One region of the Caldifermentibacillus hisashii genome, then DNA from elsewhere that is predicted to be linked to it. Evidence: riboswitches for the same ligand, from Rfam matches in the RefSeq annotation. Region 1 holds a riboswitch; the other holds the start of a gene.
What was found. A riboswitch is a leader RNA that binds a small molecule or an ion and turns the genes downstream of it on or off. The one in region 1 is predicted to bind FMN.

Region 1 (4,806 bases):
GTTTGAGTCGATACTTAATCAAGTCTTTGATTGTAATTATTTTTAAATCAAACTTACTCGCAACCGCTTTTAAGTCGTCCACTCGCGCCATTGTTCCATCATCATTCATGACCTCGCAAATCACACCTACTTCTTTTGATTTTGCTAATCTAGCTAAATCGATGGCAGCTTCTGTATGACCAGCGCGCTGTAACACTCCACCTTTCTTCGCCACAAGTGGAAAAATATGTCCGGGTCGTCTGAAATCACTTGGAAGAGCGCCTTCATTAAGTAATTTTTGAACGGTTAGAGCCCTCTCATGTGCACTAATGCCTGTTGTAGTTTCAATATGATCAATGCTAATGGTAAAGGCCGTTTCATGATTATCTGTGTTGACCTCGACCATTGGTTTTAATTCAAGTTTTTCAGCTATTGCCTCAGAAATGGGTGCACAAATGAGTCCTCTTCCCTCTTTGGCCATAAAGTTAATCATTTCCGGCGTCGCAAACTCACCCAACCCCACAAAATCTCCTTCGTTTTCACGATCCTCATCATCACAAACAATAATCACCTTTCCTGCCTTTAAATCTTTTAATCCATCCTCGATTTTATGGAACATCACTCGATTACTCCTTCCCAATTGTTTCAAATAGAAGATTTCCACCTATTTACATAAATCCGTTTTCTTTTAGAAAATCAATTGAAATCTTATCTTTATAATTGTGTGGGTCTTTCCTTTCCATAAAGGAATATACATACTTGCCGATCAAATCGAATTCGATGTTCACCTTATCCCCAACCTTTTTCGTACCCAGGACACTTTCCTTTGCGGTATGAGGGATAATGGACACGGTCAATTGATTATTGGATGTCCCAAATATAGTTAAGGAAGTGCCATCAAGTGCAATAGAGCCTTTATAAAGAGGTAGATGGCTGTATTCATAAGGAAACTGAATGTCAAAATATACAGCATTTTCTTTTCGTTCTCTTTTGACAATTTGTCCAACTGTGTCAACATGGCCCATAACAAAGTGACCTCCAAAACGTCCATTGGAACTCATGGCCCTTTCTAGATTAACTAGTGAACCTTGTTGCAGGTTAGATAAAGAAGTGCTGTGAAAGGTTTCAGGCATAACATCCAGGAAAAATGAATCATGGGTAAGCTCCGTTACGGTTAAACAAACACCATTAACTGAGATACTATCTCCAAGCTTTAGATCTTCTAAGACCTTCTTTGCCTGAATATTCAGGACAAGTGTGTTTCCTCGGGACTTTACCCTTTGAATGGTCCCTAATTCTTCAATGATTCCGGTAAACATTTCCAGTCTCCTCCTGATTAAGAGGTTTGGCTGTAATTTTGATATCTGGACCGAGCTGTTTAATCTCTGTAAAGTGGAGGTGTTTTCCTAACTTCACAAGCTCCGAACCAACCCCACCGACAAAAGGAAAAGCATCTCTTCCGCCAATAATTTTTGGAGCAACATATGTAATGATTTGTTGAAAAGCGTTTTCCTTGATGAAAGAAGCATGAATTTCTGATCCGCCTTCTACAAGAACGGACATCATCTTCTGCTCTCCTAACGTCTTCAGTACTTGCTGCAGTGATAGAATAGGTCTATCTTGGGAAATAATAGTTACACCAAACCTCTCAAGTTCTTTCTTCTTTTCTAAATCAATCTGATTTCCTGTAAAAATGATGGTTCTCGCAGAGCGATCTTGCACGACATTTGCCGACGTTGGAATTTTTAATTTCGTGTCTAATACAATTCGAATGGGATTTATTCCACCTCGGGGTCTTCTGGTGGTTAAAAGAGGGTTATCTTGTAAGATGGTGTTAATTCCTACTAATATTCCATCATGTTCATGACGAAGATGATGTCCATCTTGTCGTGACTCAGGAGAAGTAATCCATTTACTATCTCCAGATTTTGCTGCTATTTTTCCGTCTAATGAAATGCCTGCTTTAATTGTTACGAATGGAGTGTTTGTTTGGATAAAATGAAAAAACTTTTCATTGAGCTGTTTCGCTTCTTCTTTGCATAACCCGACCTCTACCTCAATGCCTGCCCTGGTTAACTTTTCAACACCTTTGCCTGCAACAAGGGGATTTGGATCTAGAGTTGCTACAAAGATCTTTCGAATACCAGTTTTTATAATAAGGTCAGTACATGGAGGTGTTTTTCCTTGGTGGCTACACGGCTCAAGTGTAACATACATAATGGCTCCCTCAGCAGAGATCCCAGCTTCATTGATTGCATGAACTTCTGCATGAGGAGTCCCAGCTTTCAAATGTACACCCGTCCCCACCAACTGGCCATCCTTCACTAACACTGCACCAACACTCGGATTTGGACTGGTTTGACCTAAAGTAGCGCATGCTAGCGAAAGAGCAAGGTTCATATATTCATAATCATTCATTTTAAAAAAATGCTCCCCCTTTCATAATAATCTCTCCAAACAAACAAATCTCCCTTACCTATTTTGGCAAGGGAGAAAAAAAGCATTAACAAATAAACGTCAAAAAGCAGCATTTTTGAACAATTTGTTTTTCCTTCTCCCATCCAGACTTTTACTGTCGGCTTTGGAATTTCACCAAATCCACCGTTTTCATATGATCTATGAATCCGGGTCACGGGCTAAGAGGCATGCCTCATCACCGTCGGTTGGGAATTACACCCGACCCCGAAGGAAATCCTATTGAATTGAAGAAATAATAACATAACCAAACCAATTATTCAAGGGTTACACTTTATTGAAAATATGGAGTCCCTGCAGGTAACAATTCCCTTGACGAAAAGTTAAGAAACAACGGCCTTTAAACGAATAGACCTTAACCGAAAATATATGATATTTTTTTGTAGAACTACGCATCACCGGAATCGTGCCAGTTTAAGGAAGAATGGGGTCCAATTTTTAAAATCGTCAGCACTCATCTAAGTGAATGAAATAAACGACAAAGTGTTATTGTATTGCCCCTAGTAAGATATGTTATATGTTACTTTTTTTCTTATTTTTTGTTCATCTTTTTTCATTCCGGCTACTATGAGCCTAATTAAACTGTTTTTTTTTTGGCTTATCAGATGGAAATATTTTGATCGATATAGATATTCTGACTTTCGTATGTAGAACTTGGAAATACCCCCCTTTTACATTTTCTCAGATAGATTTACTATCTGAATCCATGTTTGAAAATAATTTGACTTCTTTCTGTATCCAATGTAATATATAGTTTGCATATGCAAACTATATTTAACATTGAGTAGGGTGGGAAATGAAGAATAATGTGAAAATAGCAAGGATTAAAGCCTCTATAACCCAAGAACAATTAGCAAAAAAAATTGGTGTAACTAGACAAACTATTGGTCTTATTGAAAAGGGCGAATATAATCCTAGTCTAAAATTGTGTATTGCAATAGCCAAGGAACTCAATAAAACTTTAGATGAATTATTTTGGGAGGTCGATACTTAATGAAATCTTGGATATCCTTCTTATTACCAAATGATGAATATAAGGAAAAAAAGATGTTATATTTTTTCTCGGAGGGCGCAATAATTCTTTTCTTATCCCTTATTGTTATGATTATCTGCAACAAGTATTTTAATCTAGACGTAGAAACTGTCTTATTGGCAGCCATTGCCATCTTTCTCTTTTATGTGTCAGGAAGATATATAGTATCAGGTATTGAATATGCAGACATCACAACGGAGAGTGCTTACAGAAAAGAGTTAAGAGTTATATTCATTAGAACGATTGGGTTTGTGGTTATTTTTATGATATGCTATTTGATTTTCACTAACTCCCCCAAGAATCTCGACGAATGGTTTGAAATTTTGAGTTTATTAATAGGTGTTAGTGTAATATGGTTTTTATCTAGTTATATCTCTTTAAAGCGTTCCTATAAGAAAAACAAGGAACTATTATAAATCCCAATATACTAACGTATTGGACTAATAAAAGATGAACAGGTAAAGGAAAAATTGTTAAATAATCTTGAGTTTTGCATCCGAAAGAAGCGTTGACGTTTCATAAATAAAGAAAACTCGGCGATTGCCGAGCCTTTAGGCGAAAGCAAAGCCGTAGTCAGCGAAAATACATTTTCGCTTGCGAGGTAATGCTACCGAAGCTTTTCTAGTTCACCGAAAAAATATAAAATTTTTTCGGCTGCGATGTATTCCAGTGAAGCTTTCCTTATGCACTTATACTTAATTCTTAAAATTTCCAACTACGTCGAATTCGCTTCTTTGCTGGAAATTTATACTTTCTTAACGTACAAAAAAGGGGGTTGCTCGCTTAAAATTTCCGACGAGAATAAGTCTGTGGTCAAAAATTGAATTTTTGCCTTAAAATGGTGACAAGAACGGGTTTCGTCAATTTTATTGATTTTCTAAGGTATGAAACGTAAGTAATAAAAATTCCGAGATGGAGGGGGGATGTATTTTGATCAGGAAAATTTGGATTTTATTTTCAAGCTTTTTAATCATTCTGCTCATTGCATGTAATAATACTGACAATAAACCAATAACGAGTGACGTTACATCCACATTTACAGGAACTATTACTGAAATATATGATCAAACTGCTCTTGTTCATATTGACGAAGGGGAAATCACTAAATCCGGAAGCAGAGTACATGTGGATCTTTCAAAGAATAGTGAAACCACTTTTCATGTCGGGGATAAAGTTAAAGTCGGGTATGACGGAGAAGTGCGTGAATCTGACCCACTTCAAATCAATGTGGTGTTTATTGAAAAAGTTGAATGATTATTCTTTAGAAAAAGACCCTATGTGCATAATCAACGCAGTCACAACAAAAGAAAAAACGGGAA
Region 2 (4,806 bases), 510 kb from region 1:
AACAGTCAAAAAAGAAATACAATTATCCTCGGAAACGGGCAATGTCGATCAAGCATTAATGATTGGCGTACCGCTGGATAAATTTTCCAATCAAAAAGGTGCTGTATTTATATACCAGTCATTAGATGTCATGAATGATACAATGAAAGCCACTAATAAAATTATTATGTGGTCTGCTTTAATTGCCTTTATCTTAACAACCGTTTTTGCGTTTTTCTTGTCAACGAGAATTACTGCCCCGCTTCGGAAAATGCGTGAATCTGCTGCCGAAGTCGCGAAAGGAAAATTTGATGTAAAAGTACCGATTTTAACACGTGATGAGATCGGTGAATTGGCGAAAACATTTAATCAAATGCGGAAACAATTGAAGATTAATGTGACCGCATTAAAACAGGAAAAAGAGCAATTATCAAGTATTTTAAGCAGTATGGCTGACGGAGTGATTACCTTTAATAAAGCAGGGGAAATCATCGTTACGAATCCGCCGGCACAACAATTTATTAAAGCATGGGAAAAAGAACAAGAAATTAATAATGATACTTCCAAAATACCGCAAAAATTAATCAACCTGATTAACGATGCGGTTGCGAATGAAACAGAACAAACAGGAGAAATTTCTTTTCAAGGGAAATATTGGACAGTTATTGTTACGCCTCAATTTGATGAACAATCGATTCGTGGTGCAGTTGCAGTATTGCGTGATATGACTGAAGAAAGAAAACTGGATAAACTCAGGAAAGATTTTATTGCAAATGTCTCTCATGAATTAAGAACCCCTATTGCCATGTTGCAAGGGTACAGTGAGGCGCTGATGGATGATATTGCCGCCAGTGAACAAGAGCGAAAAGAAATTACCACGGTTATTAATGAGGAATCTCAGCGTATGGGGCGGCTAGTTAATGAGTTGCTCGACTTGGCGAGGTTAGAATCGGGTCAAATGCGCCTGTACAAAGAAAATGTTGAAATAAAACCATTCATTGAGCGAATCTCTAAAAAGTTTATGGGGGTTGCAAAGGTTAGTAATGTCCGATTAGAAATACAAGTAGAAACAATGAAAAAAGTTTATACGTTTGATCCGGATCGTATCGAGCAAGTACTGACGAATTTAGTGGATAATGCAATTCGCCATACACATGAAGACGGTCTGGTCCGAATCATTGTAAAAGATAGTGAAAAAGGGCTGCAAGTTGAAGTGTCCGATAATGGGTCCGGCATTCCTGAAGAAGATCTTCCGTTTGTCTTTGAACGATTTTATAAAGCCGATAAAGCGAGAACGAGAGGCAGATCCGGAACCGGTCTTGGGCTGGCCATTGTTAAAAACATTATTGATGCCCATCAAGGAACGATTTATGTAAAAAGTAAAATCGGCCAAGGTACGACATTTGTTTTCGTTTTACCACAAGAAAATTAAAGAAAGTTGTAAATATTTGCCGATAAATCTTGTTTCATACGGAACATAGAAAAGCGGCGGCGGCCAGTTAGCAGCCAGTTTTTATGCATTACACTCAAATACAAGGGCTTTCCCATCATAAAAGTAGTTAGAATGTATGGGAGCCCTTTTTTTATACGTTTTGGGTATAAATTTCCGGGAAGTTTCACTTTATTACCTTAACGGGAAGTAAGACCCCCACCTCAAAGGTCGTCGGTCTGCTTTTCGTCATTTTTTTCGCTGGAAAATTATTTAATCCAGATTATCTAGATGACTAGGCAAATTCAAAGATGGAGATGGCAACCGAAAAAGCCGGGTCATTAGGTCGTGAAGGATCGTCGAAAAATAATCCGAAAAAACGTTTTTCACCGTTTCAAGACCGTGATGCTTTCTGTTGATGGCACGCCTGATGTTCCTGTTGCGCCAAATTTAATTGATTTACATGCAGTGACACCATAAATGAGTTGCCATATTAATCATTGTTAAATGATTCAAAAACAATTTTTTCCATCGACATTCACATTTTTTTCATTTTTTCCGAATAAACTTAGGTGAAATAATCATAATAATGTAATGTGGTTTTATTGTCATTTTTTGGACAAGCACTATTTGAAAATGTTCGAAAGTATGACTAACTTTAGGAGGAAAATAATGGTTGAATATATAAAAAGACTGCTGCTTGGCATAATTATGATGGTAATTATCACCATTCTTATTATCGGAAGTAAGCAATCAATCGCAAGGGCTGAGGGGATGGAACTGTCATGGATTTGGCCTGCAGACGGTGTTATTACCGATGTATTTGGCACAAGGAATGGTCAACATAAAGGAATTGATATTGCCGATGTAACAGGGACTCCGGTATTATCTGTCGATGTCGGTCGTGTAAGTAAATCATATTATTCTGATACATATGGTCATGTTGTGTTTATTAAACATGAAACAGGTTATGAAACGGTCTATGCTCATTTGTCTAAAAGAGAAGTTCAAGAAGGACAAATGGTTGCTAAAGGGCAGAAGATCGGATTGATGGGCAGTACCGGTGAATCATCCGGCCCCCATTTGCATTTTGAAATACATCAAAATGAATGGACAGAAACGAAAGAGAACTCCATAGACCCGACAAAAATTTTCGGGATCGGGGAAATCGGCCAGCATGTTAGTGCCGGTTTAATGCCTACCAAAGCTGTAGAAGTGGGTAAAACGCTATCCGATAAGTACACAGTTAAATCCGGTGATACGCTTTGGGGAATTGCCAATAAGTACGAAACAACAGTTCATGATATAAAACAATTAAATGATTTACAGAGTGAAATCATTGTACCCGGCCAACAATTAGTGGTGGAACAGTAGAAAAGTTTGCCCGGCCATTCGGAGGTTTTAGATCCATTCCATTTTATCTTTTTACTAAAAATGCGCAGGATGTAGGTTTTTCTACTTTACAATTTTGTTTTTATATAGTATATTAAATAAAAAATATGGTTCATCTTCGGGGCTGGGTGAAATTCCCGACCGGCGGTAATAAGGTGTATCCTTTAAGCCCGCGAGTCTAATTTTTAGACAGGATTTGGTGAGATTCCAAAGCCGACAGTATAGTCTGGATGGGAGAAGATGGAGGTTTCGGTTTGTTCTGTTTTCATTTCAGGACGTTTATTTAACCTGCCATTAAACAATCTCCCCGAGGAATTTTTCTCGGGGTTTTATTGTGAGGAAGAAATCGAAACCAATTCTTCTTCTTTCTTTTGTGATGAATCACAAAAAAGGAGAGGTAGAAATGAAAAAATTTAATGTCAAAGCTTTTGTAATCATTGGAATGCTTAGTGGAGTCGCGTATGTTTTAATGCTCCTGAACTTTCCGCTCCCGGGTTTCCCAACGTGGTTAAAAATTGATTTTAGTGATATTCCTGCGTTGATAGGGGCCATGATTATGGGACCGGCAGCAGGAATACTAATCGAGTTAATTAAAAATTTATTGGACTTAATTTCAACCGGCAGTGAAACAGGTGTCCCGGTTGGTCATATTGCCAATTTTGTTACCGGAATCTGTTTTATTTTGCCAACGTATTTTGTTTATCTAAAAATTAAAACGACAAAAGGCTTAACCATTGCTTTAGCAACTGCCAGTGTGATTACGGCACTTGTGATGAGTGTACTGAATTATTTTGTATTTATCCCGATGTATGGCTACTTTTTAAATTTCCACTTGCCGAATGAAGTAGTTGTTCAAGCGATTTTGCCGTTTAATTTACTAAAAGGAATATTAATATCCGCTGTTTTCTTTGGATTATATATCAGGATGCAAAGTTGGATTCAAAAACAACAGTCTGCATTTAATCAGGTATAGATATTAAACATTAGCATAAAAGGACCGATACGAATAGTATCGGTCTTTTTATACATTACTCAAATTTGTCCGGGTCCCCATCAAAAGGTTCATCACTGACACGAATGGAATCAGTCGGACAGCCTTCGAAAGCATCCATCATATCGTCTTCTAATATTTCAGGTACTTCACTCGTACCGGTATTATCGTCAAGTATTACATATGCAATACCTTCATCATCATAATCATAAATATCTGGAGCAGCAGCACCACAGGCACCACATGCGATACATGTTTCTTTATCAACGATTGTATATTTGCCCATTCCATTATAGCCTCCTTTATTTATTCGTCTCTCTTTACATGAACGAAAGGAAGACATCTTTCATTGTAAAACTCGGGCAAAGACTTTTCAATAGATTTGTAGCTGGAAATGATCCAACCATGTTGATTATTGACAATTAGTTGAAAATCTACCTGGAGAAAAGAAAACCATTCCTTCCAACGAATTCATGGTAAAATAAAGATGGTGATACCTGTGAACTACTTTTATGCGTTAATTTTGTACTGTATATACCAATTTAAAGGTGAGCGATCAATTAAAGCTGTCCAATATTTGTTAACCGGAAAAAAATCGACACAAACATTACAAGATGCAGTTTGGTATTCATTACAACATCTTTACTCAGTATACCCGGAAATGGACGCTGATGCTTTTATTGATACAGTGAAAAAATTAGAAAAAACCGGGTCAATAGTTATTTCCAATAAAACAGTCACGCTGACTGATTCAGGTAAAAAAGCACTTTCCGAGTTGATGTCGGGATCTCCGGTACCGGAACACTTAAATGGTTGGCAATTTCACCAAATTGAACAACTTTTTTGGCAAAGGCTAACCTTACTCGTTCAAATACTTACTAATTGGGCCTATAGTGAAACGAAATTTATTCCGGTTGTTAGAGACTATCCGATCCAAAACTGGGTGAAACGTTGGCTTGGAGAGAAGCGGCAAATTTATAACAAAAAACAATTATCACTACGTTTATATCATGAA

Region 2: it holds a riboswitch for FMN, as region 1 does, so the genes downstream of both, NSQ14_RS10710 (ECF transporter S component) here and ribD (bifunctional diaminohydroxyphosphoribosylaminopyrimidine deaminase/5-amino-6-(5-phosphoribosylamino)uracil reductase RibD) in region 1, are expected to answer to the same signal.

What each region holds. Positions count from the first base shown of each region.
Region 1 covers NZ_CP155467.1:2,763,902-2,768,707, forward strand. Annotated here, with positions in the region: gene NSQ14_RS13415 (bifunctional 3,4-dihydroxy-2-butanone-4-phosphate synthase/GTP cyclohydrolase II) at 1-598, opposite strand, end outside; gene ribE (riboflavin synthase) at 648-1,298, opposite strand; gene ribD (bifunctional diaminohydroxyphosphoribosylaminopyrimidine deaminase/5-amino-6-(5-phosphoribosylamino)uracil reductase RibD) at 1,279-2,397, opposite strand; FMN riboswitch at 2,525-2,673, opposite strand; gene NSQ14_RS13430 (helix-turn-helix transcriptional regulator) at 3,251-3,448, shown strand; gene NSQ14_RS13435 (hypothetical protein) at 3,448-3,903, shown strand; gene NSQ14_RS13440 (DUF3221 domain-containing protein) at 4,418-4,741, shown strand.
Region 2 covers NZ_CP155467.1:2,251,032-2,255,837, reverse strand. Annotated here, with positions in the region: gene NSQ14_RS10720 (ATP-binding protein) at 1-1,411, shown strand, start outside; gene NSQ14_RS10715 (peptidoglycan DD-metalloendopeptidase family protein) at 2,081-2,782, shown strand; FMN riboswitch at 2,911-3,046, shown strand; gene NSQ14_RS10710 (ECF transporter S component) at 3,204-3,773, shown strand; gene NSQ14_RS10705 (ferredoxin) at 3,829-4,077, opposite strand; gene NSQ14_RS10700 (helix-turn-helix domain-containing protein) at 4,291-4,806, shown strand, end outside.